3 regions of the Ruminococcus sp. 5_1_39BFAA genome follow, and region 3 is predicted to be linked to each of the others. Evidence: riboswitches for the same ligand, from Rfam matches in the RefSeq annotation. Region 3 holds a riboswitch; each other region holds the start of a gene.
The links. Region 3 has a riboswitch for cobalamin ahead of ACESZH_RS01540 (leucine-rich repeat domain-containing protein). Riboswitches for the same ligand answer to the same signal wherever they lie in the genome.

Region 1: it holds a riboswitch for cobalamin, as region 3 does, so the genes downstream of both, ACESZH_RS17855 (leucine-rich repeat domain-containing protein) here and ACESZH_RS01540 (leucine-rich repeat domain-containing protein) in region 3, are expected to answer to the same signal.
Region 2: it holds a riboswitch for cobalamin, as region 3 does, so the genes downstream of both, ACESZH_RS17815 (Ig-like domain-containing protein) here and ACESZH_RS01540 (leucine-rich repeat domain-containing protein) in region 3, are expected to answer to the same signal.

What each region holds. Positions count from the first base shown of each region.
Region 1 is NZ_CAXSVO010000022.1:43,217-53,283, reverse strand. It holds gene ACESZH_RS17875 (hypothetical protein) at 1-881, opposite strand, end outside; gene ACESZH_RS17870 (MATE family efflux transporter) at 919-2,316, opposite strand; gene ACESZH_RS17865 (response regulator transcription factor) at 2,574-3,263, opposite strand; gene ACESZH_RS17860 (sensor histidine kinase) at 3,260-4,408, opposite strand; gene ACESZH_RS17855 (leucine-rich repeat domain-containing protein) at 4,604-5,437, opposite strand; cobalamin riboswitch at 5,655-5,842, opposite strand; gene ACESZH_RS17850 (Ig-like domain-containing protein) at 5,987-10,067, opposite strand, start outside.
Region 2 is NZ_CAXSVO010000022.1:25,573-35,639, reverse strand. It holds gene ACESZH_RS17815 (Ig-like domain-containing protein) at 1-4,677, opposite strand, end outside; cobalamin riboswitch at 4,730-4,918, opposite strand; gene ACESZH_RS17810 (hypothetical protein) at 5,068-7,365, opposite strand; gene ACESZH_RS17805 (cadherin-like beta sandwich domain-containing protein) at 7,384-10,067, opposite strand, start outside.
Region 3 is NZ_CAXSVO010000001.1:343,530-353,596, reverse strand. It holds gene ACESZH_RS01560 (VirD4-like conjugal transfer protein, CD1115 family) at 1-1,480, shown strand, start outside; gene ACESZH_RS01555 (hypothetical protein) at 1,500-1,685, shown strand; gene ACESZH_RS01550 (helix-turn-helix domain-containing protein) at 1,777-2,580, opposite strand; gene ACESZH_RS01545 (leucine-rich repeat domain-containing protein) at 2,644-3,507, opposite strand; cobalamin riboswitch at 3,534-3,684, opposite strand; gene ACESZH_RS01540 (leucine-rich repeat domain-containing protein) at 3,708-4,553, opposite strand; cobalamin riboswitch at 4,752-4,949, opposite strand; gene ACESZH_RS01535 (DUF4430 domain-containing protein) at 5,279-6,436, shown strand; gene ACESZH_RS01530 (energy-coupling factor transporter transmembrane protein EcfT) at 6,433-7,320, shown strand; gene ACESZH_RS01525 (ABC transporter ATP-binding protein) at 7,293-9,002, shown strand; gene ACESZH_RS01520 (ECF transporter S component) at 8,984-9,721, shown strand; gene ACESZH_RS01515 (energy-coupling factor transporter transmembrane component T) at 9,718-10,067, shown strand, end outside.

The DNA.
Region 1 (10,067 bases), on a different contig from region 3:
GCCTTTTCATCCTTCTCAGATACCAGGATCCACAGATTCTGATCCTTTACTGCACCCATCCGTTCCGGATTCCACTGTCCTGCCACCATAAAGCTGCCTGCGAAAAGATCCGGGTACCGTAAGTTTAATTCGCAAAGCATCATGCACCCCATAGATTGTCCTGTTCCGTAAATCCTTGCAGTATCTACCGGGTAATTTTCGCATAATTCCCTGACCAGATCTACGGTAGCATCCGCCTCCCATGTCACCTGATATTCATCGTTTGCTGTTTTTCGCGGATAACATGGAGCCAGAACAAAACAAGGACGTTTTTTCTGACTTGTCTTCTCTGTCCAGGTTACTGCCCCTGTCCCCTGAGCCAAGGGCGCAAGCTTATCATCGGAACAAGATCCCATATCGTGCATAAAAAGCACCAACGGATATTTTTTTCCTTCTTCTTGATTTTCTGGTTCATATAACTGATAATCCAGATATTGTCCGTTATCCATCTGATAGCGGAATAACCGGAATTTATCTGCAAGTGTATCAACAACTTCCGTACTTTGAATGGTTATGTTCTCAGGTATATATCTGATATTCAAAACCGGATGTTTGATTCCGGTTCGGGCATCGCGGCCTTTGCCGACCATATATTTTGTACCTGCCTCTTTATCTTTGGGGTCCAGTTCCAATAGGATGTACTTTCCGGAATCCGATTTTTCACCTGTCTTTCCGGTATCATTCACATATACCTGCAATATATTTCTTCCATCTACTGCAAAATTATTCGCTGTAATTTCTTCGCTCTTCACAGATTCATTCATTTCAATTACAGCGGCAGTTACCTTTTGTCCTTCTCCAAAAATTTGGCAGACTGCTTTTGCTTTTTTCATCTGTTTCATTCCTTTCATCCCCTACACAAATGCTTTTTAATAGTTTCTAGTTTTTCTGCTTCAAAGTCTTAAAAATATTTATGATCAATACGATTCCAATCAGGAATGTAAGCAGGTCAGATACCGGCATAGAATAAAGAACTCCATTCAATCCAAAGAATATCGGAAGAATTACCGCCCAGCCAACGCCGAAAATAACCTCTCTTATCATAGACAGTACAGAAGACTGAAAAGCTTTTCCCAAAGACTGCAGATAAATAAAAGTTCCTTTATTCACAGTAGCCAGCGGAAGCATGCAAAGATATGTACGAAATGCCTTAATTGCAAAGTCTGTATAATACTGGCTTTCATTTGCAGCACCGAAAATACCGATCAACTGCATTGGAAGTATTTCCACGATCAGCAATGCAATAAATCCCACTACAAACTCTGCAGTCAGCAGCAACTTAAATAGATCAAGCGCACGGTCCATACGCTTTGCACCAACATTGTATCCTACGATCGGAATACAGCCTGCAGCCAATCCTACTGAAATTGAAATCACGATCTGGAAGAATTTCATAACAATTCCAACAACTGCCATTGGAATCTGTGCATATTCAGCCTGGCCGAAAATCGCATCCAGAGCACCGTATTTTACGATCATATTATTGATTGCAGCCATAGATGCCACCAGGGATATCTGGGACAAAAAGCTGGTAATTCCCAATGGCAGGAATTTTCTCATCAATCCAGCAAATAATCCGAAGCTGCTGCGCTGGATTTTTATTGCCTTCATGTGAAACAGGTACCAAACAGCAAGGATTGCTGTCAGAATCTGACCGGCAATTGTTGCAACTGCTGCTCCCATCATTCCCCATTTGAATACAAATATAAAAATCGGATCAAGGATAATATTCACAACAGCCCCAGCTACCGTGGAAACCATTGCAAATTTGGGGCTTCCGTCTGATCGGATGACCGGGTTTAAGCACTGCCCAAACATATAAAATGGTATGCCAACGGAAATCCAGGTGAAATACTCTTTTGCATTTGCAAAGGTTTCTTCATTAACACGTCCGCCGAAAAATGTCAGTATTGAATCCTGAAAAATGAAATAAATTGCAGTAATAATGGCACTCACCAACACACACAAAACGATCGAACATCCAATGCTCTTATGCGCATCTTCTTTATTGTCCGCACCCAGGCTGATACTTACAAATGCACAGCAGCCATCACCGATCATAACAGCCAGTGACAAAGCAACGATCGTCAAAGGAAACACTACATTATTAGCAGCATTGCCATATGAACCCAGATATGTTGCATTTGCAATGAAAATCTGATCTACAATATTGTAAAGTGCAGCAACCAACAATGAAATAATACACGGCACTGCAAATTTTCTCATCAATGTGCCCACTTTTTCCGTTTCTAAAAATGCGTTGGATTTCTGTTCCATAACTTTACACTCCTCAATAATATTCTCACCAGTTTCTATCCCGTTGTGCGGATATGGCTGCAATTCGCTTCGCTCTACAGCTCAGCTTTTTTTTATTATAATTTATGAAAAATTAACGAGCAATTCTATTTTTTCAGATATTAATTCGAAATACGCATTAATCATTTTTGTATAAAAAGTGTGCGCCTTGGCGCACACTCGCATAATATAAAAAGACGGAGATCATCAAAACGAATCTCCGTCTTTCGATAAACTGTTTATACTTTAAAGCGGTACCCTACTCCCCAAATGGTTTCGATATACTGTGGTTTGGCTGTGTTAAATTCGATTTTTTCTCGGATTTTTTTGATATGAACTGTGACTGTGGCAATGTCTCCCACGGATTCCATATCCCAGATTTCCCGGAAAAGCTCCTCCTTGGTGAAAACCCTGTTGGGATTTTCGGCAAGGAAGGTCAAAAGGTCGAATTCCTTTGTGGTAAAGGTCGTCTCCTCTTTATTTACCCACACACGGCGGGCTGTCTTGTCTATTTTGATTCCTCTGATCTCGATGATATCATTTTTCTGCACATTAGAACCGATAAGACGGTTGTAGCGCTCCATATGAGCCTTAACGCGCGCTACCAGCTCGCTGGGACTGAAGGGCTTTGTCATATAATCGTCTGCACCAAGACCAAGACCGCGGATCTTATCAATGTCATCCTTCTTTGCGGAAACCATGATGATCGGTGTGTTTTTTTCCTGGCGCACCTGACGGCAGATATCAAATCCATCCACCTCCGGAAGCATCAGATCCAGAATGATCAGGTCGAATTCCTCATTCATGGCTTTGTCCAATCCCACGTCTCCCCTGGTTGCAATCTCAACTTCAAAACCGGATAATTCAAGATAATCCTTCTCCAGATCTGCAATGGCTTCTTCATCTTCAATAATCAGTATCTTACTCATTTCATTGGTACCTCCTGGTATTTTCTAAGAACAAAGTACATGATAGTGCCGATTTCCTCCCGGCTGGTAGCCCATACCTTTCCGCCGTGATCCTCGAGAATTTTCTTCACAATGGAAAGGCCGATACCGCTTCCGCCTTTTGATGAATTTCTCGACACGTCCGTTCGGTAAAATCTGTCAAAGATATAAGGCAGATCCTTTGGACCGATTCCTTTCCCGTTATCCTCTATTTCTACCTGGATAAAATCTCCCACATCCTTGATCCGAATCTGGATGATTCCCCTGGATTTATCCATATATTTAATGGCATTGCTGATGATATTGTGGATAACACGGCGGATCTGCTCTCCGTCTGCTATAACAAGAACGTTATTCTCCACGTAATTGGCATATACCAGTTCAATGCCTTTTGTTTCCATTTCCAGACCAACCTCTTCGGCGCAGTCTCCGAAATAGTCCTCCACATTCAGTTTACTGAAGGTATAAGGGATGCGGTTGGTGTCAATCTTGGAGTAAAAGGTCAGCTCATTGATCAGATGATCCATCTCATTTGTTTTGTTGTAAATTGTCCGGACATAACGGTCCATCTTTTCCGGTGTATCTGCGACACCGTCCATAATTCCCTCTACATAGCCTTTTACGGCTGTAATAGGGGTCTTTAAATCATGGGATATATTACTGATCAGTTCCTTATTTTCTTTTTCTATAAGGCTTTTTTCTTCTGTAGATTCCTTAAGACGGCGGCGCATCTCCTCAAAGTCCTGGCAAAGCTCAGCAAATTCATCATTTCCCTGCACATCCAGCACAAAATCAAGATTTCCGTCTTTAATATTCTGCGTCGCTTTTTTCAGTTTTACCAGAGGAGTGGCGATACTGCGGTACACCCAGAGTCCCACGGCCAGCGCAGTAAAAATCAGGATTACAAATGCTGTAAAAAATAAATCCTTTGCCATCAGATTGATCCTGGCATTGCTGTTGGCAGATTCTGCAATAGAAATGTCGTAAACCTCTCCGTCTTCTCCTATTTCAGTCTGTATCTGCCGTGACTGGGACTGACTGAAGCCGTACAGAGTCGCTGCAAATAAAAGCAGCGGTACAAGAATTATCATAACAAAGCCGACTATGATTCTTGTCTTTAATTTCATAGGTATCTCCGTTCTTTCTTTTTTCCGTTACGGGCTTTTAGAGCTTATATGGGTATTATAGCATAAAGACGGAGGGGTATCTCTTAATTTTCTATTAAAAAAAGATGCGAGGGGCAATCTCGGAGAGCGAAGGCCGAATGCCCCCTCGCGCTCCCCCTGTTGGCCCGCTCGCAGTGGTTTTTTGTTGGTAATATTTTATATATATTCTACAGTGAAGCCGTTTTGTTGGCAATAATGGTCTGCTTTGCTGCCTTTATAGCAGCGGATTTTTGCGCTTCTGTTGATGATCCAGTCACCTATGTATTCGGGGTCGTGTGCGATTTCGACGGTTTTTAGTCTGTCGCAGCCGTGGAAGGTCCACTTTCCGATAACCTTTACAGTTTCCGGTATCCTGACGGATTCCAGTTTTCTGCATTTTAAGAAGGCACTGCTTCCGATCTGTTCAAGGCCCTCCGGGAATTCTATAGCTGTCAAGCCGCATTGGTAAAATGCGAACTCACCGATTTCTTTCAGTTTTTTCGGCATCCGGATATTTTCCAGTGCTATGCAGCGGTAAAATGCTTTGTCATCTATACATTCGATCCCGTCCGGCAATTCTACTTTTGTCAGACCTATACAATCGCTGAATGTTTCTTTCTGAATTTTGTTAATGGGACTTTTGGGATCAATACAAAAGTTTTCCATTCTCTTACAGCAGGAAAAAGCATTTTTCCCTATATACTCTAAAGTATCCGGAAGGGTCATACTCCGTAAATTGTAGCAGCTGCTGAATGCCGCTTTACGTAAGCATTTTATTCCCTGTGTCTCCACATTTCGTATGGCAGTACAGCTTTCAAAGCTGTTATTGCCCACCTCATTTACATTTCTGTCCAGCGTAATACTTCGCACTTTTATGTTGTTTTTAAATGCTTCATCTCCTATTTTCCTATACGGATTCCCAATTTCAAGCTGCCTTTCCTTATTCAGCTTTGCTTCTGACCTGCCAAATATGTAATCTTCTTTTGCACGCCATACCAATGTCTGTCCCATATTTTTCACCTCTCCTTATAACCTGCAGCAGAAAAAAAGGGTGCAATACTCTATCGATATTGCACCCTTTGCATTGACAAATCTAATGATCTATATCTCTGCTAATTACCTCCTGCTACCGCAATATCATAAATGGGGATACCTTTTGCGACTCACTACCAACTATCTGCCGTACACAAATAAAACAATATCCCACTCCATTTATCATTGCGTGTAATAACTGGTAGCAGCTTTAAGCAGGTCTCCTGGCTTATGCAATTACGACTTTTCCCTTCTCATACTTATGTACAATGGATACGAAAAGCCTAAACAAATACAGTAGCACGACTGCTAAGGATTCTCACCTTATTCCCTCTTAGTCTGACTAATATAAAATTGTCAGCCACTTAAAACCGGTAATTGTCTAATTACTATATCTCTATTCAATTGTTTCAATTATAACATACTTAAAAATATTTATCTACCCTGATTTTTATATTTTTTTCCATATACTGCTGGAATAAAAATGGCCGCAGCACCATATTTAAATGGTACTGCAGCCGCAATGTACTATTTTACAACAACCTTAACTTTCTTATAAAGACCGTTCTGTGCGTAACAGTATACGTTACATGTACCCTTTCCAACTCCTTTTATCTTTCCATTCTTGCTTACTGTTGCAACGGAAGGATTTGTGGACAGATAGCGAACAGCGCTCACATGATATTTCACTTTGCTTGCAGTATTTGTTACTGTTACCTTTAGCTGGCTGGTTCTGCCTTTCTTAAGGGAAACAGAAGATTTATTCACTGTGATCTTCTTTGCATTTCCATACTTACCGCCTGTTGTAACAGCGTGCATTCTTGCAGATTTTGCAACGGCAATATCTTTTCCGTTTTCTGTCTTATAAGCTACTACGTAATATTTATAGAAAGTAGCTTTCTTAAGCTTGGTCTGTTTCCAGCTAGTTGTGCTGCTATTGACTGTCTTCAAAAGTTTATAGGAATTTGCACATTTTGCGCCGTAAATCTTATAGCCGTCAATTCCCTTAAGCTTGTTCCATGTCAGGGCTGCATTTGTCTTTCCCGTTGTTACTTTCAAAATAAGAGTCTGATTTGCCGCTGCCTGGCTTGGAGTCGGTGTTGGTGTCTCGGTCGGCGCTGGTGTCGGTGCCTCGGTCGGAGCCGGTGTCGGTGCCTCGGTCGGTGTTGGCGTCGGTGTTACCTGACTCTTCTCTTCCTCTGTTAACTGTGCATCCGTCTTCACCTGAACCATCTCAGCCTTTGCAGCTTCTACGATCTCGTCAATCTCCTCCTGTGAGGAAGCTGCCACGATATCCAGCTTTGCAAGTGCAGTAATAAGTGCAAGCTTCTGCTGCTCAGCTTCACGGTAGTCGCTCATATTTACATATGTATCAAGAGTTGTTTTAGCTTCGTCCTTTATAGGCTGCAGTTTTTCCTCTGTCACCTGACTGTCTGTCTTAATAGAGCTGATCAGATTCTTTGCTTTTTCTACAGTCAGATCAATTGCTTCCTCGTCTCTTAAGCTTCCAAGCGTTTCCTTGAACTGATCCAGAATCTCTTTGATTACATCTTGCTGCTCCGGCGCATATTTTGTCCAATCAACGTATGCGTCCAATTCTTTTTCAGCATTTTCCCTGTTTTCCTCGACTTCCTGCAAATTGGTTATGTGCAGTTTGATCACCGGAAGCTGTCCCTCATAGAAGGTCTCCTGCCTATTTCCTACAATGAATATACCCTGTACTTTCATTCCGCCGAAATCAGCCCAATAGCTTCCGTCTGTCAGATAATAGGTTCCGGAAGGTGTTCCCGTCGGTACAGTAAAGGTTATACTCTGGTAACTTCCATTGCTGACCCTGTTCAAACCCGGAATATTTGTATTGTAGCTTATCTTCTCTTCCCAGATATTTGCTCCAGCTACTTCCTCCGGTCTTTCCAGATTTCCTAATCTTATGGTCACAGAGTCTCCATCGTAAATCTTTTCTGGGTTAATGGTTACAACCGGATTAAGCTGCTCTAATTCTTCAACCGTTACTTCGCAGTCTGCAGTTTCATCAAAGCCTTCCAACCGGACAGTCACAGTACAAGTGCCACCTTTAAACGCTGTGATCACACCGTCTGCACTGACTTCTGCTACGTTTTCGTCACTGCTTGTCCACTGGAATACTGCGTTTTCCTGAATGAAAGACGGTTCAACCGATACGCTCAGCTTCTCTGTTTTTCCAGTGTTCATAGTCACATTCTCTTTATCCAGAGTGATGGATTCCAGCTTGACTTCTTTTACTTCCACCTGGCAGGTATCCTGGATAGAGGGGTCAATGGCAGAGGTTACGGTAATGACTGCAGTTCCCGCCTTATTTGCAGTGATAAGACCTGTTTCATCTACGGAAACAACGGAATCATCGCTGGATGTATAGATAACCTCTTTATCTGTATCTAAAATCGTGGATGGCGTATATTCTACGCTTAATGCCTGTGTCCGTGTCCTGTACAGGCTGATTTCCTTTTCAGTAAAAGAAATTTTTGTAAGCGCCGGTTTCTTAACCTCTACTGTACACTGTACTTCCTGTCCATCGACTGTCGCGGTGATAATTGTGGTTCCTGCGAAAACTGCTGTAACCAGACCTGTATCGCTGACGGTTGCCACTTCCGGATTTTCGGACTTCCAGGAAATTTCCGTAACGGAAGCATTGTCCGGTGTCACAACTGCATTTAACTGTAATGTTTCTCCATATTCCAAAGCTGCCTCTGTTTTATCAAGAGTAACACTCTCTACCGGGACTTTGTCCTCTACCGTAAAGGAGAAGTCTGGCATGAAGGAGAAGTCGCCTGATAAAATTGGCGCATCCAGGTTCGGTGCTCCCGGGTTATCTGTTGTCTTATCGGAACCTAATGTAGAACCCCACCATTCGCTATAAATGCGTCCTTTTGTAAAGCTGTAAGTTGTTCCATTATCCAAAACCACATCAAAGCTGTTCGTTGTAGCAAGATCCCACTGGTTGCAATGACCTTCGTATGTTGTGCCATTATTGCATAAGTAATGTACGTTTGTAGACTTAGCTCCCCAGGCATTCATACATGGGTTATAGATCGTTGCCAGCTTATAAACCGGCATGGTAATGCCTGTGAAGCTGACGGTTGCCGTCTGCCCTACATGCAGAGGCTCTCCCGGAACCGTTTTATTTTCAACATTGATCTTAATCTTACGTGCGTCAAGAACATGGTACAGGCTTCTGGTGTTTCCGTCTTCTGCGGTTGCTGTCAGCTCAATGATATTGCTTCTATTCTCCAACGGAAGAGTCCAGATACCTGCGCTGCTTTCCGGTACGGTAATTCCGTTGCATTTTACAACAAGCTTTTCTGCACCTTCTGCGGATGCCTTTAAGGTAAACGGCGCTGTATCGCCTGTTGTATAGTAAAGCGTATCATAGGAACGGAAAACGACATCATCTGCTCCTGTCTTGTCTTCGTCCTTCTGTACGATATTATCTTTAATGGTAATATTCTTATTTCCGCCAACGCTGTATACTACATAACCTGTGTTGACCGGGTCTGTTGCTGGAAAATATGTATTTCCATTCGTATGATTAAATGCATCGTACGTTACCTTTACAACTGTAATACCCTCTTTTACAGCCGTAACCCCAACATGTGTATTATTAGATGTATCAAGGCTTACGGAATCACCTTTGATGATCTCGTAATTAAAGTGAGGCATCTCTACATCATTGCTTATCTTATTGACAGTCCCCTCTTCCACTCTTCGCGGATTGATCCTGGCAGTGCCGCCGATTTCCATCTCCAGGAAATCATACTGGAGCCATAAGTCGTTTTCAAAGCTGTCCGGAACTTCAGAGCCCGCATTGACGCCAAGGTATACGTCTTCTTCAACGGAACCGCCCTCAACGGTTATAGTGATATCCGGCAGATAGCCAAAGTCTCTTCCGGTTACGGTACCTTTTCCGTCTCCGAAATCAGTTCCAGGGCTCCACTGGTTTGCAGCCTCGCGGATCACACCGCCTGTCAGCTTATATTCTCCCGCTGCCAGCACGCCCAGGTTCAGCTCTGCACTGCTTCCGTATCCTATTTCACTGGATTCCACACTCTCCATTCCGGCGATATCACTCCGGAATACCGCTTTCGCAGAACCTGCATAGGTGCTGTTCCATTGTCCTGATATCTGTCCAACCGGGCGGCTGACATTATTCAGCTTAACTACAGTTCCATCTTCTGAGGTGTCTACTGTAATTTCAACCGCTTTATTCTTAATTGCATAGGTGCTTTCCCCAACCAGCACGGTAGTTTCATTTTGGAAAGTTACTGCCTCTCCGCCGTATATATAAGATTTTCCTGCCTCATAGTACAGCACATCGTACTGAGCGTTCCAGCTCTCTCCAAAGATGTAGGACGGCAGTTCCGTTCCTTCTGCAGCCTGATCCTCAAACTGCACCGATTCTGTCTCATCTTCAGCGTCGTCTGAAAACAGTAATGCTTCTGCCTCATCGTTACCTAAAAATTCTTCTGCTGTACCATCTGCAAATTCCTCTGACACTGATCCATCGTCAGCCACAAAGAAATCCACATCATCGGCTGCGTATTCTGCATCCTGGACAATTTCCTGAGAATCAGAA
Region 2 (10,067 bases), on a different contig from region 3:
TGCTTTGATATTCAATCCAAGAGATACTGCTTTCAGTTTTGTATAATTTCTGAAAGCCTTATCTGCGATAGAAGTAATCATAAAGGACTTGCTTCCGATAATCACAGTGCTGTCTACGGTTAAGGAAGTTAATTTCGCTTTGGTCTTTGTTGTTCCGACTACGGCAACGGTTCCTTTACCGTTGGTGCAGGCATTGGTAATCTTATATTTCAGGGTTCCTACTGTGTATAAACCGCCAACCTTTACAATGATATTGAAAGTCTTACGGATCGTTCCCTCATATGCGCCTTTACCTGTGATAACCACAGTTGCTGTTCCGATATTTACATTGCTGCTGTACTCTACCGTATAATCTGTTCCGTTGGTCAGGACTTTTCCGTCTGCTGTCTGTACGGACAATGCGGACTGAACAAGCTCTTTGCCTGTATAAACCATATCGCTGATTCCGGTAACCGCTGCATTGGAAATATCATTTCTGTTAAGCTTTAAGATTACCGCTGTTGCCTTTTCACCGCAAACACTGCAGCTTCTTTCCTTCTCGCCTGCCTCTGTGTAGGTTGCTTCCTTTGTTACCTTCCATTCACTCCACTTATGGGCGATCTTAGGAAGTACCACATTTTCCTCTATTGTCGCTTTACATAAAGTGCAAACTCTATGTGCAATTCCTTCACTTGTACAGGTTGCCGGTGTATCTGTGATCAGAATGATTTTTCCTGAATGGATACACTCTACCGTAACTGCACACTCTGCTGTTGCTCCGCTGGTTGTCTGTGCTGTAATGACAGCTTTGCCTGCCTTCACACCTGTTACAACGCCGTCTGCTACAGTTGCAACAGACTCATCAGAGCTTACCCAGCTTACTGTATCAACTGCATCCTCAGGTGCCATTACAGCAGTAAGGGTAAAGCTTTCACCTTCCTTGATGGTCTTCTCAGACGCATCCACTGTAACGGAATCTGCATCTACGATCTGGTGCAGGCGGATGTAACGGATATCCGGCTCTTTCTCGCCTTCCTGGGTGATGACACGGATGATCCTGTGTGCCGGAGCTGTTTCATAGCTGCGCTCTGTACCGTATGCACCGTTGATGTATACGTTGGTTCCTTCCGGAACAGATACTTTTACATTCAGAGCTTCCCCTGTGTAATCAACTGTTGTCACTTCAGAATCCAGGCTTACTTCTATATCGTTTACAGTGATGGAAGTCGGTGCTTCTGTTGTTCCCACTGCTGTATCAGACGGATTTGATACGCGGTATACATTTGTTACCTCTGTAGATTTTTCTCCGATAGCGCCTGCATAAATATGGCTTGCTGTAGAAACACGGATATAGCTGATGCTGTCCAAATGAACAGGCATTCCGTTTCCGTCTACTGCCCAGTCAAGGTCGAAGGCGTCACCATAGGAAACGTGGGTTCCGCTGTATGGGTTAGCTGCAATACCTTTGTTTGATCCGATTACATTCACATCCACATATCCGAAATCAGGATAAGCTGCAGAAGCGCTTCCATATGGATCTTTTGTATCATTGTTCAGGCGTACACCGGATACGGTAACGGACTCCTGGTTTTCAGATTCCCAGTTGTGGAGCGGATAGAGGCTGATGTCCGGATACTTATAATTTGTTCCGCTGTTTCCTCTGTTGTCAACCCAGGAGGACTGTCCGCCGTCGTTTGTGTAGGTTACGGAATAATCCCAGTCTGTCTCATCGTCATAGTGAACAGAACCTGCCAGGTAATACCAATTCACGCCATCCTGAGAAACCATAACATTTCCCGGTTCGGCTGCGCTCTGCTGGGCTGCAAATGGATTTCCGTATACAATGAAGTCCACACCGTAAGGATTGTTTGCACTGTTTTCAATCGGTGTATCATATTTCCATGTGATATAGCCGCCGAATCCTCCTACAGAAAGGGTACTGCCGCCGTTAATAAGGGTACGCTCCGGTGTAAGTCCATAGCTGCCCGCATTTGTGTACTGGCTTCCTACACAGAGATATCCCTCCACGCTGTCCGGAATGGCATCCTTTGGTCCTCTGGTGTTAAAGGTAAAGGTATATGCAGAAGCGCCGCTCTCTGTCTGATCTTCATTCCATTTTCTTAAGTTGATCGTAACTGCTTTTCGTACAGAAGCTGCCTCGACTGTAATCTCATAAGTCAGAATGCCTTCCTCGCTGCCTTCTTCCTGGGTTCCTTCCAGTCTGTTTGCATCTGTCATGGTTCCGTTAAATACTTCAATTCCATCCGGAACGGTGAATTTCATGGTGCACTCTTCTGCACCGCTGTCCACCAGGGCACTTGTGGTATAAGTATCTGATTTGAATCCCGGTGCATAAAATTCAGCTCCGGTAAGCTCAGCAGAGAGAATCTTGGCATCGATTCCAAGAGGGCTTACCTTTTCCACATACAGGGTATAGGTTTTTTCCGGAGTAAATTCAAATGCTGTTCCGGCTTCCTCAGCCTGCTTCTTTGCATCTGCATAAGCCTGGTCTGACATAACTTCAAAAGTAAATTTCGTCACGCCAGTCTCATTAAGCTCCTGCTCAGCGCTCGGCCAGTTATGAGTCTGGATCTGCATCTCCCCGTCGTCTTTTCTCAGATATACATGCTCATAGGCATTTCCGAAATATGGGGTAAATACGATGGTGTCTGTACGCTCTCCAAAAACAAACAGTTTATAGTCATAAACAGATCCTGAGAATCCAGAACGTCCCAATGTATCTGTTTCCGGTGTATACTGGAAGATCGTTCCCTCTGAAACATTTTTATATTTCGGGTATGTAAGGGCTGTCTGTCCGTTTGGCAGAACCGTCATTCTTGTAATCGTATTTGTTGTGGTGTACGGACGATACATATTAAAGGTATATCTTGCAGTGTTTGTTTCATCCTCTTTGTCCGTCACATCAATGTAAATAGCATTCCAACCTGGTTCCAGTGCATTGGCTTTGTTTACCTCCACACCGTTTTCCAATACTGTTTCAATGTAAGCCCCGCCGTATTCCTGAGTTGATAATACAGCATTAAATTTCTCTGAATCAAAGTATGGCGTAAACCTGAAAATAGATAATGTATTATTGTTTGTCTTGATCTTAATGTCATAGTCATACTGAGATGCACGGAAATTGGAATTATTTCCTGTCCATCCCTCAAACATATTTGAACTGTAGAAGGACATATCGCTTAAGTATGGTTTTTTATTTTCAATGACCTCAAGACGAACAGCACCCTTTACGGTCAGCTCCTCTGTGGATAAAGAAGAGACTGCATAAATGGTAACCGGACCTTCCTTTAAGCCTGTTACAAGTCCTGTCTCGTCAACTGTTGCAACAGTTTCATCACTGCTGCTCCAGGTAAAGGCTTCAGATCTTTTTGTTCCCTGCGCTTTTAACTGAAGCTGCGGTACAACTGTCTCATCAGCAGGATCGAGGTAGATATATTTGTTGTCAGAACCGTCTGCTGCCGCAACGCTGACACCAAGAACCTGAATCTTGAAAATTGTACAATTTGTCGGATCTGTATTCCACTGTGCAAGTACACGGGCAGTTCCTGTTTTCTTTGGTGTCACACTGATCGTGGAATAGGAAAGACTCACATCCACAATATCAGGATCCAGACAACTTAATGTACACTCTGATCCGGAATACATGGAGTCTCCCCAAGAAAACTTTGTGGGAGCCGAAATATATCCATCCTCCGGCATGGAGAGTGTATAAACACTTTCAGAAAACTGCATACGTCTTGGGTAAACAATAAATCTCAGACTGGCATATGCTCCGTCCCAATAATTGTTATTGCCTTCCTTAAGTGAAACAAAGGGATACACATATGCATTTGTATTCACTTTATTGAGAGTAATGTTTCCCTGTCCATCAGAGGTAAGATTAGTGGTATTTCCTAAATACCATTTCAGTTCCATTCCTTCCGGAAGCTCTTCCACCTTTTCGCCGCCAATATAAACCTCTGTATCGACATGAGCCGTTACAAGCTCTGTATCTGCTTCATCATATACATAAGTAAACTCATTGCCTTTTTCACTTACAAAAAAATCATCGGAATTCGTAACAGATGCTTTTAAGGCAACTCCAACAATTTCAAGAGCGATGCTTTCCACAGCATTGCCGTCCTGATCCTTGGCAGTGATGATCCATTTCTGTGTCTCAAAAGTATTTGTTACTTCTGCTATGATCTGTCCGTTAAACCATCTTGAAGAATCAGACTTTACGGCAATCGGTTCATCATAGGTATATTCGGAACCATTTTCAAAATAATCTTTTGGATAAATATATTTGTAACTGGTGCTGCCCGGAGCAGAAACCGGAACATAATAATATACGGTACGGGATACTTCCGGAAGCTCCTGGGCTGGTGTATCATCACCCTCCTCTTCTGTGACAGCATATTCCGTTATTTCTTCATCGGCAAAATCAAGGAAATTCTGGGAATCACTTTCTCCAGCTTCCTCCCACACATCCTCTCCATATGGTTCTACATCCTCACCCTCAAAACCATAGGAATCCTCCGTGTAATAATTTTCTTCAACCGGACTTTGCTCATATTCTCCGATTGATTCCTGCACTTCCTCTGCCGAAAACCAATCCTCCGCATTGACAGCGGCCGGAGAAAATGTACTGGTGACCATTGCAAGTGATAACAAATAGCTTAGCCACTTCTTTTTCATTTAGTTACCTCCTTTTCTTTTTGTAACACAAAAAAGAAACCCCATCTTTTCTATGGGCCTTCTTAAACATGTTCATATCCTGACTTAAGATCATCCTACTGACAGCGCCTTCCCGGAATGATATATTCCGGTGGCATCTTGCTGCGTTCGTCCCTAATACAGTAGAGAAAAGCTGTGTCGGATTCTCACCGACTTCCTGATTAACTGCTAAAAATAGCAGAACATGCCTGAATATTTTGTTTTTTATAGTATATTTTTACCATAATAGCTCTCTTCTGTCAAGGAAAAAACAGGAAAAAGGCACGGCCCGGATTTTATCCGAAACGTGCCTCAATTTGCTCCGCAAATCGCACCGCGGCAAATGGCTTCGCTCTACGGCTCAGCTATTTTTTATGCTTTTGCTTTCACACTCTTTGACCATGAGCTGTAGTATACCGTACTTCCGACCTTTTTAAAGCTTCGCATCCTGAAATAATATGTCTGTCCCTTTTTCAGATTTTTCTGCGTAAGGCTTCTGGTCTTGGCAGACGTAGACTTAATGGTTTTGTATTTGGACTTCTCCTTTGTACTCATTTGAACTTCAAAGCCCTGAGCCCCGGCAGCTTTCTTCCATTTCAGGCTTATAACCCCAGCTTTTGCTTTCTTTGCCGAAGTAAAGACAGGCTGTGCAGGCAGAGTTGACGCAGTCTTTAAAACCTGCTGATTTCCTTCCACCTTCTTGCTGCCTTTTTTCCGCAGAGATACTACCTTTATGGAATAACTCTGTCCCACAGCAAGAGCCTTTCCTGATACTTTACTGATCGTGTAAGACGTCTTACTCTTTGAAACGTCCGTGACTTTCTTAAATGACTTAAAAGCTCCGCCTTTTATATAAATACGGTAGCCTGCTGAAGCATTTTTATCCTTTGTCCATTTGATCGCTATCTTATTTGCAGATGCCTTTGTCTGCCTGATGGGGGCAGGTACTGGAGTTACCGTCGGTATTGGTGTCGGCTCCATTGTCGGCACTGCTGTCGGTTGCGGTGCAGGTGCTTCTGTTGGCTGCGGCTCGGGCACCTTTGTGGGTTCCGGCGTCGGTTCTTTTGTAGGTTCCGGCGTCGGTATTTCTGTGGGGGTAGGTGTCGGTTCTTTTGTAGGTTCCGGTGTCGGTGTCGCTGTTGCTTCCAGCAGAGCGTATCTCTCCTTAGCATTTGACAAAAAGTCCACTTTATTTTTGCTCACCTGCGCAGCCAGCTTCCCATCACTCTGAAGCTCAGTCCAAGCCGCCGCCGCAGCATCTATCCTTGCTTTGCATTCCGGTGTAAAGGTGACATCATCAACGGAAGATCCGATAGCCTCTATAAGACTTATTACATTGTTAACCTTTTCCACATCAGCCGGATTGGGTTTAACCGTAATTTTCACAGAGCCTTCCACCGCATTGTCTGCCTTGGAAAAAGCAGTAACCACGACATCCTTATCGCTGTCCACATAATCGATCGGCTTCAATACACCTGTATTTTTGTCTATTTCCGCGTAATCACTGTCCACACTCCAGATTACACTCTTATCTGCTGCGCTCTCCGGCAGCACCTCTGCCTCCATCTGAAGAGAAGAACCGCACATAACATCTGCTTTATTATTTTGTCCTCTGACCGTTACACTTTCGATCTTACTTTCTCCTGCATCTGTTACCACAATTTTTGTAACGCCAGGTGCTTTGCTTGCACTTGTACCGCCTGCTGCTGATTCAAAGGACATCACATAATAGGTACCCGGCTGGCTGAAGCTGCAGGAAATATAACCTTCCGAATCGTAATTGATCGCTGTTCCTATCTGCTGCCAATTCGAATTATATACATAATTCACCAGTTCTGTGGTCATTACTGGGTTTGGTGTTGTAAAGCTCGTTCCTGTCTCATCTGCAACGCTTCCGCCCTGAATATAGGATCTTAACCGCAGTATATTTCCTGCTGTGATCTGGTATTCATTTTCCTGGAAAAAAGCAAAACCACTGTGCTTATAAAAGCCCCAGTCCGTAAACATTGCCAGATCTACAATATCCCCGTCCTTCAGCAGGATATAATCCGCGCTGGCTCCCCAGTCCGTCCACATCACAGGATATTTATGGTTCACATAATAATTCAGATTCTCATCATGTCCCCAGAAATTTGTCATATAAAATGATTTCGGCTTTCCGCTGTATTTTAACAAGCTTCTTCCATTTGCCGTATCATTCTCAATGGTACTATATGCTTCCTCTCCAAACATATTTGAAACCACATCATACCTTGGGGCAGAGAGCGCAGAAGCATTCAAACCCTGTCCGCACTGGCTGTCAGATAATCCCAGATAATACCGCTCCATCAAATAGATAAAAAGATGAAGCACAGTGGGTCTTTTTATAACATCTCCGGACATATAATTGCATTCCGAATCCGTGCGATACCGGTAAAACTCTTCCATATTATATTTTCCCAAGTCAAAATAGGGAACCTCCAGATCCAAATGTGACATAGGCGTTCCATCCTTTCCCAAAATAGGAACTCCGTCACTTGAGATCGTAACCGTTACCTTTACCTTTTCCTGATCCGACTCCTCATAAGGATATTTTACTCCTGTAAAAGCGCTGACTGTATATGCACCCATAAACAGACAGATCAAGGATGCTGCCAGAAGCCCTGTCAGCCATTTCCATTTCTTTCCCATAATACATTATTCCTCCTTTTATCCATTTGCTTTGCTTAGACGTATCGTTACCTTTTTTATGTGATACCGTCTGGCTCTCCACCAGAACAGTACATAAGCAAGTCCCAGGATTGCTCCCAGCACGGCCAGCTTTGTGTGCCATGTCCACTGATTCCAGGTATCTGCAAGCCTTTCCCCTACAGCAGCGGGAGATATTTCCTTTATCATCTTCTCTATTGAATCACTGTTCACTCCGTCACTGCTGCTTCCCTGGATTCCCTCGCCGGATTCTTCCTTTAATTCTTCTTTTGATTTTTTCTTTGAAGCTTTTTTTACCTTTTCATCTTCCTTCGCTTTTTTATCGGAATCCTTTTCTTTGACAGATTTGCTGTTCTTATTTTCCGTTTCGTGCTTTGTCTGGTTTGAGCTTACCTTCTTCACATTGGATACAGATCCTTCGCCCTTCTTGACCACAAGATTCGGGGATGTATTCAAACCTGCGGAGCTTTGTCCGCCGCTTCCGGTACCGCTGATTCCGTTTCCCTGTCCATTTATTACTTTTTTGATATCCGGTATGCGAATGGACAGAATCTCGCTGACATTTCCCGCGCTGTCTCTGACAGCAATATGAATGTCCTTTTCTCCAGCCGTAAGCTTATCCAGTGAAATGATCGTTGTTCCCTCCATAATATCCACGCCTCTGCCTGAAAGCTCCAACTCCGGTACGCTTGCTCCTGCTTCAGTCACTTTATAGTAATAAGCTCCCTTTTCATCTGACTTAAACACAATGGAAGCCTTTTCTGTGGAAATACGGCTTGCACTTACTTTTTTCAGGACAGGTGCTTTTGTGTCAGTAAGATAAAGTGCAAGAAAGGTATTTTTGACCGTGCCGTCCTCAGCAGTTACACAGATTCTGACTCTTGCCTCAAACTGCCCTTTTGCAAAATAAACAGGCCAGTACATCCTTCCTTTCCCGTCGTCAATCCCCTTAATTGTCTCATCCTTCTGTACATGCTCCGCACTGATCCCTCCCAGCGCATACACCTTAACAGAAGCCTTTTCATCAGCAGCTGCCGGCCATACATTCAGGCTGCTTCTCTCCGTATCATAAGTGGCGGAATAGTTTGTCCCGTCCTTCGAAAATTCAGGAGACAGCTTAAGGATTCCGCTTCCGTATTTTGATGAGCTGCTGACGTACAACGCTTTCAGGTCTGCGTCCGAATTCCGGCTGCTTACCAGATCATACTGATAAAGTGTAGTTTTCTCCTCCGCCTGAATGGTTTCTGTCCTGGTTACATATCCTTCACAGGAAATGGTAACCTTGTATTTATTACCTTTCAGCAAAACATAATATCCATTCTCCGACAGTATGCCATTTCCTCTCTCATCCTCAACTTTTACCTGTGCTTCGGCAGGTGTCGCCTGGATCATCACCTGAATTTGGAGGTAAGGATAAATTTCCGCTTTAGCAGGAGTTTCCATTCTGTTTCCGAAATTATCTGCTCCTATGATATAGATTTCCCTTTTCTCATCAGAAGGAATGTCCAGGCTGATTTTGTTTTCTCCTTCTTTCATAGGCTGGCCTGCAGCATTAAAATTAAACGATGGTGTTTCTCCTTCTCTTACTGCTGCATAATAATAACAGCCATCTTCATTAGAGTTAAAAATCACCTGTCCATGGGTATTGTCAATTCGTACTCCCTTTATATCCGTAAGTATTGGCGCATAAGTATCCGTTCTGTTTAAGCAAACACGGTAAACTGTCTGCTTTGATCCATCACCGGAATTTACCGCTATATCCACTACCGCCTCTGCCTCTTTTTCTGCAAAGTACACAGCAATACGGGTGTGCCCTTCACTGCCTGTGGAATCCTCGTAAACAGATACTTTTTCTACACCTTTCACTTCATTTACTTTTATCTGCGCACTGGCATCCGTAGTTTTAGCAAAGATATTAAGAAAGCTTCTGTCCCCTGTATATTCCGCTGTGACGTAAGACAGATTTTCCTGTGAAAATTCCGGATTCAGGCTCAGATATCCCTGAATATCAGAATAAATATTGCTTGAACTTACAACCAGATTCGAAAGTAAAGCTTCCTTTCCCGCTGTTGTAACCTCCAGATAATAAGTGCGCGCTTTATTTCCATCCGTCACAAGAATATCCACGGAAGCCTTTTGTTTTTCATCCAGGATTATATCGCACTCTCCCGTGCAGCTCTGTCCGTTTACTTTTACAATTCTTCCTTCCGGAATTTTCATAGAAAGATGTACCTTCTGCGCTCCATCCTCCACAGTCAGAACATATTTTGACAGGTTGCTCCGGAAACCTTTATTCCATGATATCTTCCCCTTATCAGCCGCAGCCTCCAGGCTTTCCAGATAGGCGCTGGTCGTCGTTACAGCCATCAGATAACAGGAGTCATTTTTATAATATAAGGTACCGTCCTTATCCACGCAAATGGTGCTGATGCAGTATTGCTGCTGAGGAGTATCCGGTTCAAAGAAAGGCTCTGCTTTTCCCTCTGTCTGACCCGGCCTGTCTTCCATTACGTAGATTCCTCCCGGATAAGCATTGTATGTAAAATAAATATACACTCTTCCGTCAGCAATGCCGTCTCCGTCAAAATCCTCGTTTTCGTAAGCATTTGACAGGAGGGCACCTGCCTGCGGATAACCGGGAATGGGAACAGAGTATGCCAGAGAGATTCCCTCCTCCGTTTCCT
Region 3 (10,067 bases):
TTCGGATTGCTATAATCCATTTGAATACATACGAAAAGATGAAGATATCATTAAGCTGATCAATAACCTGATGGCAAATACAACTCCAAAAGATGTAACCAAGGGAGATCCTTTTTGGGACCGGTCGGAGGGAATGCTTCTGCAGGCTCTGATGTATTATGTCTGGTATGAGTATCCGAAACAGGGAAAGGCGGCAAATTTCCGTGGTTTATTGGAACTTCTGAATAAGGCGCAGGTACAGGATAATCCAAAAGAGCCGTCAGAGCTGGACCGGCTGATGTTTCGGCTTCCAGAAAACCATCCGGCACTGATTACCTACAAAAAGGTAAAAAGCGGTGCTGCAGATACGATCCGGTCCATTATCATTACCGCCAACTCACGGCTCAGTTATCTGCAGAACCCAAATATCCTGCGGATTCTTGATAAGGATGAAATACAGATTCCTTTTCTGGGGGAAGGAGTATATGAGAATCCGGAACGAAAGACTGCTTTATTCTGTGTGATCCCGGATAATGATAAGTCCTATAATTTTGTCGTAGGGCTTCTCTACACACAAATTTTTCAGGAATTATACTATATAGCAGACCACAAATACGGAGGCAGGCTGCCTGTCCCGGTGTCTTTATGGATGGACGAATTTTCAAATGTCGCATTGCCGGACAGCTTCTGCGAACTGCTTTCTACCATGCGCAGCCGTGATATTTCCTGCAATATCATCATCCAGAATCTGGCTCAAATAAAGGCATTATTTAAAGATACATGGGAAACAATTCCGGGCAATTGTGACAGCTTCGTTTTCCTTGGCGGCAATGAGCAGAGCACGTTTAAATATGTGTCGGAAATGCTTGGAAAGGTTACAATTGATAAGAAATCCACTGGCGAAACAAAAGGCAGCCATGGCTCGAGCAGCAGCAATTGTGATGTGCTTGGCCGTGATATGATGGCACCGGATGAGGTACGGAAGCTGGACAATCAGAAATGTGTGGTTCTGGTGCGTGGATTTGACCCGGTGATTGATGAGAAATACCGGATGCTGGAAAAGGATGTTTTCAAAGAGTCCTGCAGTATGGGTGCATATTGTCACCACCGGGAAAGGGAAGACCTGTATGAGACTGGACGTTTGGCATTTTTCTTGGATGGTAAAGGCGCGAAAACAAGAGAAGAATCCTACCGAATGCAGGTAGAATTGTATAAAGGTATATTTGCAGAATCAGAGATCGGTGAAGAACTGCAGGAGCTGAACGAGAAATATTTGTACCTGCCGGATTCTTATCATGGATATGTGGCAGAGGAGCGGGAAGCTCTTCCGGTGTTTTTCAAAGAAGTGGAGGCTGTAAAATCAGGCAGCAGCGTATTACATAAGCACTGGCTGAGTGGCTATTGTTTAGATGGGGAATTTTATGCTGTAGAGAATAGTGACAGAGACACGATTTTTTGTGAAGGAAATCGTGTGACTGTATTAATGCGGGCAATGATGTAAAAAGGAGAATAGGGTTTGCATGAAAGAAATACAATTATTAACGGAAAAAGATCTGGAATATTTCAGGAAAAAACAAAAGGAAGGGAGTGCTGTGATATTGGAACTTTCGGATGAAGATTTACTGCGATTGGATTTCGAACATTTGGAGAACTATAGGATAAATTCCATCATTAAGAAAAAGATGTTAGAGATATTCAAGGAATAATTCAATGAAAGTCAAAATGATGCAGAAACTGCTGTAACTAATTATGGCTACAGCAGTTTTACAAATTCTATTTCACATGGATAAAACAGGACTATTTACATACCGGCATATAGATATATGTATTTTCTCCCAGATAACGCTCAAAATTGAATTTGCTTTCATCATATTTCCATTCGCTGTTATCAAGCCATTCTGTATAAATGTATTTCCATGTTTTCTGAATGTTAGCATGTAATTCATTCACATCTTTTGCCTGCGGAACAGTAAATACAGCATATTCCGCTTCCGGGATATGAATAAGAGACATACCTTCCGGTACATAGTCAGTGTTTTTTACGATAGGTCCGAAATAGTAGCAGAGTTCTCCGGTTGTACTGTCTGGATGAAGCCATGCTCCAATCTCAGAATATCCGTCATAAGTCAGCTTCTGGTAATCTTCCAGACTTACAGAAGAAAAGTCCTTTCCAAGCCAGTAAGCAGTGTTGCTTATAAAGTCAAATTCACCTTCCGGTTTGGCAAGGCAGTAACATGCTGCTGTAAAAGCATCCATTTTTTTGATTTCCGGTTTCATCATAATCCTCCATTTTTTATATTCGGTAGGAGACATTCCGTATTGTCTGCGAAATGCTTTGGCAAATCCGGATTGAGTATCAAACGCATATTTGCAGGAAACATCCATAACGCTTTGTCCATACAAAAGATCTTCAGCCGCCATGGTAAGACGAAGATTTCTGATATAAGCTCCTACAGAATAACCGGTAACATTGGAAAAAACATGACAGAAGTGATACAGGGAATAGCCTGATTCTGATGCCAGTTCTTCAGCAGTAATCGGTTCTGTAAGATGTTCCAGAATATAATTCTTACTTTTTTCAATACTTTCCAGATAAGTCATATTCTTTGCCTCCTGTATTTACTATAGCAGGAACAAGGATTATTTGCGCGTCCGTACTTGCGATTATTTCCAGATAGAAAATTCAGGTTCTCCTTCCAGATATTCTACATTCAGTTCATTTTCCTGACAATATTTATCCATAACAGAACCTTTGTAGCATCGGATCGTAGTCTGGCGATTGATAATTTCTTTTCCTACAAATTCCGGATTGTGTCTGATTTCCAGATATTTCAGGCGATTGCATCCATGAAATGCCTGGCTTCCGATATGCTTTACTGAGGTTGGCAGAACGACAGAGATCAATTTTGTGCATTTGAAAAATGCTGCTTTTCCAATATATACCAGAGAGTCCGGAAGATGAAGTTCCGGAAAACCGCAGAAATAAAATGCTTCCTCACCGATGTATTTCAGATTCTTTGGAAAAGGAAAGTTTTCCAGATTTTTGCATCGATAAAAGGCTCTGCTGTGGATTCTCTGTACGCTGTCCGGTAAAACCAGAGAAGAGAGCGCATTGCAGTTTATAAACGCTCCGGGTCGAATTATCTTCAGTTTACTGTCGGATGGAATAGTGATATTATGCAGCATGCCGTTATAAGCAAAGAGACCATCCGGAATAATAGTCACAACAGATGGGAGAGTAGCCTTTTCAAGTGTGAGGCATCTTGCAAATGCTCCAATACCAAGTTTTACTACTCTTTTTGGAAGATGTGCTTCTTTCAGACTGGTACAGTTGAAAAAAGCTTTCTCTTCGATTACACGTAAAGAATCCGGGAAAGAAACGCTGTTTATTTTCCGTTTATTTGAAAATGCTTCTGCTTCAATGACCGCAAGATCAGAAGGAAGCTGTATATCACGCTGAACATAACGGGAGACATTATCGGGCGAGATGGTAAGTCTATTGGTGAAAATTTGTGTTGTTACAGCCATAAAAACTCCTTTGTATAAAAAGAAACGGGTCTTTTTTCGCTTTAAGCAGATGGCTGGCTTGTGTAAAACATACACTTACAGCAACACAATAGCTCAGGATTTTCACCTGTATTTCCTCTTGGCTGTTGTATGAACGGATCGTATGGATACAACAGAACTTAAAACCGATATTTTTTCAATTATTTAATTATGAATAGCATTTAGTCTTCAAGATATTCAACGGTTAATTCATTATCCTGACAATATTTATCTACTACAGAACCTTTATAACAACGAATAGCAGCAGCACGGTTAATGATCCATTCCCCGATAAACTCAGGATCATGACGTATGGTAAGCGTCTTCATTCTGTGGCAGCCGTGAAAACACCATTTGCCGATATGTTTGACAGATGTCGGAAGTTCTACATGAACCAGATATTTGCATTTGAAAAATGCGCTTTCCCCCAAATATTCCAGAGAATCAGGCAATTGCAGATCTTCGAGACCGCAGAAATAGAATGCAGAATTACCGATACTCTTTAAATTTGGTGGAAAATGTATCTCCCTTAGTTCTTTGCAGCGATAAAATGCACGACTTCTGATTTCAAGAAGACTGTCCGGAAGATTCAGTTCTTTCAGAGAATCACATTCAAAGAAAGCACCGGATCCGATGGTTTCTGTCTGGCAATTTTCCGGAAATATAACCTTTTTTAAACGACGGTCACTGTTAAATACTTCGTCTTTCAGATCACGGAGCATAACCGGCATAGTTACACTGGAAAGTGCCGGACATTCAGCAAAAGCGTACACACCAATCTCTGTTACGCTGGCAGGAAGGTTTATTTCTCTCAGATAGGTAGATTTATAAAATGCCCTGGTTCCAATCGCTTCCAGATTCTTTGGAAAATCAATCGTATAAATTGTGTGATTTTTATAAAATAACTGAGACGGAATTTTTGAGACGGAATCCGGCAGTATGGTATGTTTGGCTACATATTTGGCAACATCTTTATGGGTTAGAATATCACATTTTAAATGGGGGGGACACACTGACGGGGATAACATAAAAAACTCCTTTACGAAAACTGTTTTATTGTTTTCCTGTAAAGGATAAAAGATGGGTATACACATGACCATCAGGTGGTTAAACTATCGAATAAATACAGGAAAACTCCGGTAGAGATGTAATTGTGACCTCTATACATACACGGAGCGATTCGCACATCAAAAGAAAACCACCTCCCATTTTCCTATTACGTGTAGTATATGGTAGTAGCTTTAAGCAGGTATTCTGACTCACGCAGTAACGTTATATCTCCCTTCTCATGGACGACCACAATGGATATGAGGTATAACTGCACGTTTACAGCAGCACGACTGTTCCGGATTCACACCGGATTCCCTCTAAGCCGCAACAGTGGGATACCCCACAGTCTTGGAACTTAAAACCGATAGTTGTATAAAATAATATTAAAATTTCCTTAATCATACATGAAATTACTGAAAAAGGCAATATTATTTGACAAAAAGTTTTTGGCGGAGTATACTCATATAGATAATATTGTGATTTTATGTGTTATTCATATGTGGGAAAGCTTCAGCGAGCAGATGTGATTTCTGCACAGGTGTGTGCGCAGCCGTATAGTCGGCGAGCTGGGGTTTTTGGTATAAGACGAGGTGGTTTCGCACGAGAACGCCTGTCAGGTAATGTAATTTCTTCCAGGGGATTACATTACCTTTTTTTTGCGTTAATTTTTATCAGAGCATTCTTAAAACAACAGGAGAATGAAATGGAGACAAAGGCAAAAAAGCGACTGTTCAATGGGATTATGATACTGATACTCATTGTTCTGGCAGCGGCAGGTGTGTTTACAGCGGGAAAGATTCAGGGATGGTTTGGCGGTTCGAAAGAGACTATTCTGACCAGCAAAGCGATAAAAGGTGTTGCCGATATGGAGCGAAAAGGAATCGGATATATGCTGGATTCCGATGCTGCACTTCAAAAAGGCGATGCAATTGCAACCAGAGAAGGAGCACAGGCGGAATTGCTGATCAAAGAGAAGGGCAGTCTTGTGTTGAATGAAAATACAGAAATCGTTCTCACAGAATGCAGTACAGAGTCTATGATGCTGGAATTAAAGAGAGGCGAACTCTTTGCAGATACAGTGGCATATGAAGGCACATTTCAAGTATGTCTAGGAGAAATGAAAGCAGAGCTGACAGGATGTGTTTTCTCTGTGGATGTACAGGAAGAAAAAAGCAATATCTATGTATACGCTGGGAAGGCAGAGATTCATCTGGCAGATGGTACAGAAAAAACAGTAGATGCAGGAAGCATTCTGATGGTTGAGAAGGATACTGTCTGTCAGTCGGAAGAGTTGCAGTCAGATGTTCTGAGTGATTTCCTTCTTGGCCGGTTACAGAACTGTATAAGTGCAGAACAGCTTTGTTTTACAAGTGCGGAACTTCAGAAACTACAGGAAGAACGTACGAAAGAAAAACATGCAGTGGCAGAGGAAAAGCTGAACGGACACCAGACTGCAGAAAAGGAATGTACCGTTACCATTCTCTGCAATACTATCCTTGACAACATGGATCTTCTGGATGCAGGAAAAGAAGCATACGTACCGGAAGATGGTGTGATCCTTGCAGAAACCATCGTAGGATTTGAAACAGGTGAGACAGCGTTTGATGTGCTGAAACGGATCTGTGAAAGTATGGACATTCAGATCGAATATTCCTGGACGGCAGTATACGACAGTTATTACATTGAAGGTATCAATCACCTGTATGAGTTTGACTGCGGCAATGAGTCCGGATGGATGTATAAGGTAAACAACCAGTTTCCGAATTACGGAAGCTCCGGCTATGAGTTACAGGATGGAGATCAGATCGTGTGGCAGTACACCTGTAAAGGATTCGGAGCAGATGTGGGGGCAGAACAGTGAAAGACAGATTTGCAGCATATCATCCAGTGATCAATTTTACATTTTTCATCGGCGCGATCATATCAGGAATGTTTCTGATACATCCGTATTTTCTTCTGTGTTCCGTGATACTGTCAATGGTTTACTACCTGATTGTAAGAGGAAAAGCAGGACTGCCGTTTGCAGGCGGGATGGTGTCACTTCTGGTGGTGTTATCCGTACTCAATCCATTATTCAACACACTGGGAGAACATGTTCTGTTTACATATTTTAGAAGACCGTACACAATGGAAGCATTGTTTTACGGAATGGCGCTGGCTGCGGTAATGGTATCCATACTTAGTTGGTTTGCATCTTATAATGCAGTGATGACCAGTGACAAGTTTCTGTATCTGTTTGGAAGAATGGCGCCATCGGTTACGCTGATCCTGACGATGGTACTTCGTCTGGTTCCCTCTTATAAAGATAAAGTGATCCAGATGAACGGCGCCAGACGATGCATTGGAAAAGGGGCAGATACAGGTACCGCAAAAGAAAGAACAGAGCTTGGAATGGTATTGTTATCCTCTTTGATGTCCTGGGCACTGGAGGGCGGTGTCGTTACAGCAGACAGCATGCGAAGCCGTGGATATGGGTGCGGAAAAAGAACGTCCTTTTCTTTGTATCGGTTTGAAGGCAGAGATAAATGGATGATGGCACTTATGATATTGTTTCTTGGTATGGTGGTGTTTTGCTGTACAAGAGGAGCAGCAGATGTTACTTATGTTCCGGAATTTCAGATTAAAGGATTCGAGGATCCTTATCTTGCGACAGGGCTTTTGGCTTATACAGCATTTCTGGCGATACCGTCAGCAGTAAATATTTGGGAGGAACTGAGATGGCGCAGTTTGAGATCAAAGATATGAGTTTCTATTATCCGACAGACAAAAAGAAAGCAGCTCTGGCGGGAATAAACTTAACCATTGAACAGGGGCAGTATGTAACTGTGTGCGGCAGGAGCGGAAGTGGAAAGACCACACTTTTAAAGCACCTGAAAAGTGTGCTGGCTCCGCACGGAAAACTGACAGGAGAAATCCTGTTTGAAGGAAAACTATTAAAAGATGTGGATCTGCGTACCCAGTCCTCAAAAATCGGTTATGTCATGCAGAATCCGGATAATCAGATTGTGACAGATAAAGTATGGCATGAACTGGCCTTTGGTCTGGAGAGCCTTGGGGTAGATCAGAAAACGATCCGCCTTCGTGTGGCAGAAATGGCAAGCTATTTTGGTATCCAGAGTTGGTTCCATAAAAATGTAAATGAACTGTCCGGAGGTCAGAAACAGCTTCTGAACCTGGCATCTATCATGGCAATGCAGCCAAGCGTTCTCATTCTGGATGAACCGACCAGCCAGCTTGACCCGATTGCAGCATCAGATTTTTTAAATACGGTAAAAAAGATTAACCGTGAACTGCGGACAACAATCATCATTACCGAACATCGGCTGGAAGATATTTATTACTGCTCGGATAAAGTAGTTGTAATTGAGAATGGAAAGATCATTGCAGAAGATGAGCCGCGCAAGGTCGGTGATTATCTGCAGAAAGAAAATAATGAGATGTTTGTGGCGATGCCGACACCGGTACAGATCTACTATGGAGTACAGGAAGGGCTGAAAAATAGTCCGGAAATAACTGCGGTAACAGGAAAATGTCCGCTTACCGTAAGAGAAGGTGCAGAGTGGCTGGATGAATTGTTCAAAACGAATGTGCCGGAGCATACGTCTGTGGATAAAGAAGAAAGCAGGATAGATCCGGATAATGTCACAGATGCGGCAGTGCTGGTGAAAGAAGCCTGGTTCCGGTATGAGAAAGACAGTCCGGATGTGCTCAAAGGCATCACACTGCAGGTTCCGAAAAATACCCTGTATGCAATCGTCGGAGGAAATGGTACCGGAAAGTCCACTACTTTAAAAACAATTTCAAATATCTGCCGTCCGTATCGCGGCAAGGTACTGATCAATGGTAAGAAGATTGATAAGTACCGTTCCGGTGAACTGTTTAACGGTGTACTTGCCATGCTTCCGCAGGATCCACAGAGTCTGTTCGCCAAAAAGACCGTGAGAGAAGAACTGGAAGAGATGGTATCCGGTAAAAAAGAGGATCATCAGAAAGAAATCGGGGAGATTGCAGACCTGTGTGATATCACCCATCTGATGAAAAGCCATCCCTATGATCTTTCCGGAGGAGAACAGCAGAGGGCAGCGCTTGCCAAAGTTCTTCTGACTCATCCGAAGATATTGCTTCTGGATGAGCCGACTAAGGGAATCGACAGTTTCTTTAAATTAAAATTTGCTGAGATTATGGAGCAGTTAAAAGAACGCGGAGTGACGATCATCATGGTATCCCACGATGTGGAGTTCTGTGCAAGATATGCAGATCTGGTAAGTATGTTTTTTGACGGTGGTATCGTGACAACCAATACCCCAAATGCATTTTTCTCAAAGAACAGCTTTTATACCACAGCAGCCAACCGTATGAGCCGCCATGTGTTCAGCAATGCAATAACGAATGAGGATGTGATTACATTATGTCAGAAAAATCTGTAAAAGCAGCGAATCGGAAAAAACATACCTGGATCAGTATCTCAATGATCGCGGTCCTGTTTCCATTATTACTGATCGTATCCAGATATTTTGGAAACCGGAGATATTATCTGTTCAGTCTTTTATTTATCATCTTTTCCATGATTCCGTTTTTCCTGAGTTTTGAAAAACGCAAACCAGAAGCACGTGAGATTGTAACACTTGCTGTTATGTGTGCAATCGCAGTAGGTTCCCGTGCGGCATTTGTGATGGTACCTCATTTCAAACCGATGGTGGGTATTATCATTATCACCGGTATGGCATTTGGCGCAGAAGCCGGATTTCTGACCGGAGCAGTCAGCGGCTTTGTCAGCAACTTCCTTTTTGGTCAGGGACCATGGACACCGTGGCAGATGTTTGCCTACGGTATCGCCGGTTTTCTGGCAGGACTGCTTACAAAGGCAGGGATTCTCAAACAGGAGAAAAAAGTACCGGCAGCAATCTACGGTGGAGCCGTAGTATTATGTATCGTTGGTCCGTTACTGGATACGTCCACACTGTTTACTGTAAGTGCAGTGATCACAAAAGAAGCTGCAGCGGCAACCTACCTGTCCGGATTACCGGTAAACGCCATTCATGCAGCAGCTACATTTATTACCGTTCTTGTACTTGGTAAACCGGTTCTGGAAAAACTGAACCGTATCCGTATGAAGTATGGCATGATGGAAGAGGAAGAAGTATGAGATTCGACAGCTATCATCCGATGATCAATTTCATATACTTTACTGCAGCGATCATCTGTGCGATACAGTTTCAGCATCCGATGTTCCTGATGATTTCCTATCTGGCAGCGTTTCTCTATTCCGTAAAACTGAACGGGAAGAAAGCACTGATCTTTAATCTGTGCCTGATACCGCTAGCAGCAGCGTATACCGGATGGTATGCTTATTATAATCATTTTGGTGTTACCGTTCTTCGCCTCAATATGATCGGGAATCAGATCACACTGGAATCAATCATAACAGGAATGGTAAGAGGAATCACAGCAGTCACTGTGATCATGATTTTTACCTGTATCTTTACTATCGT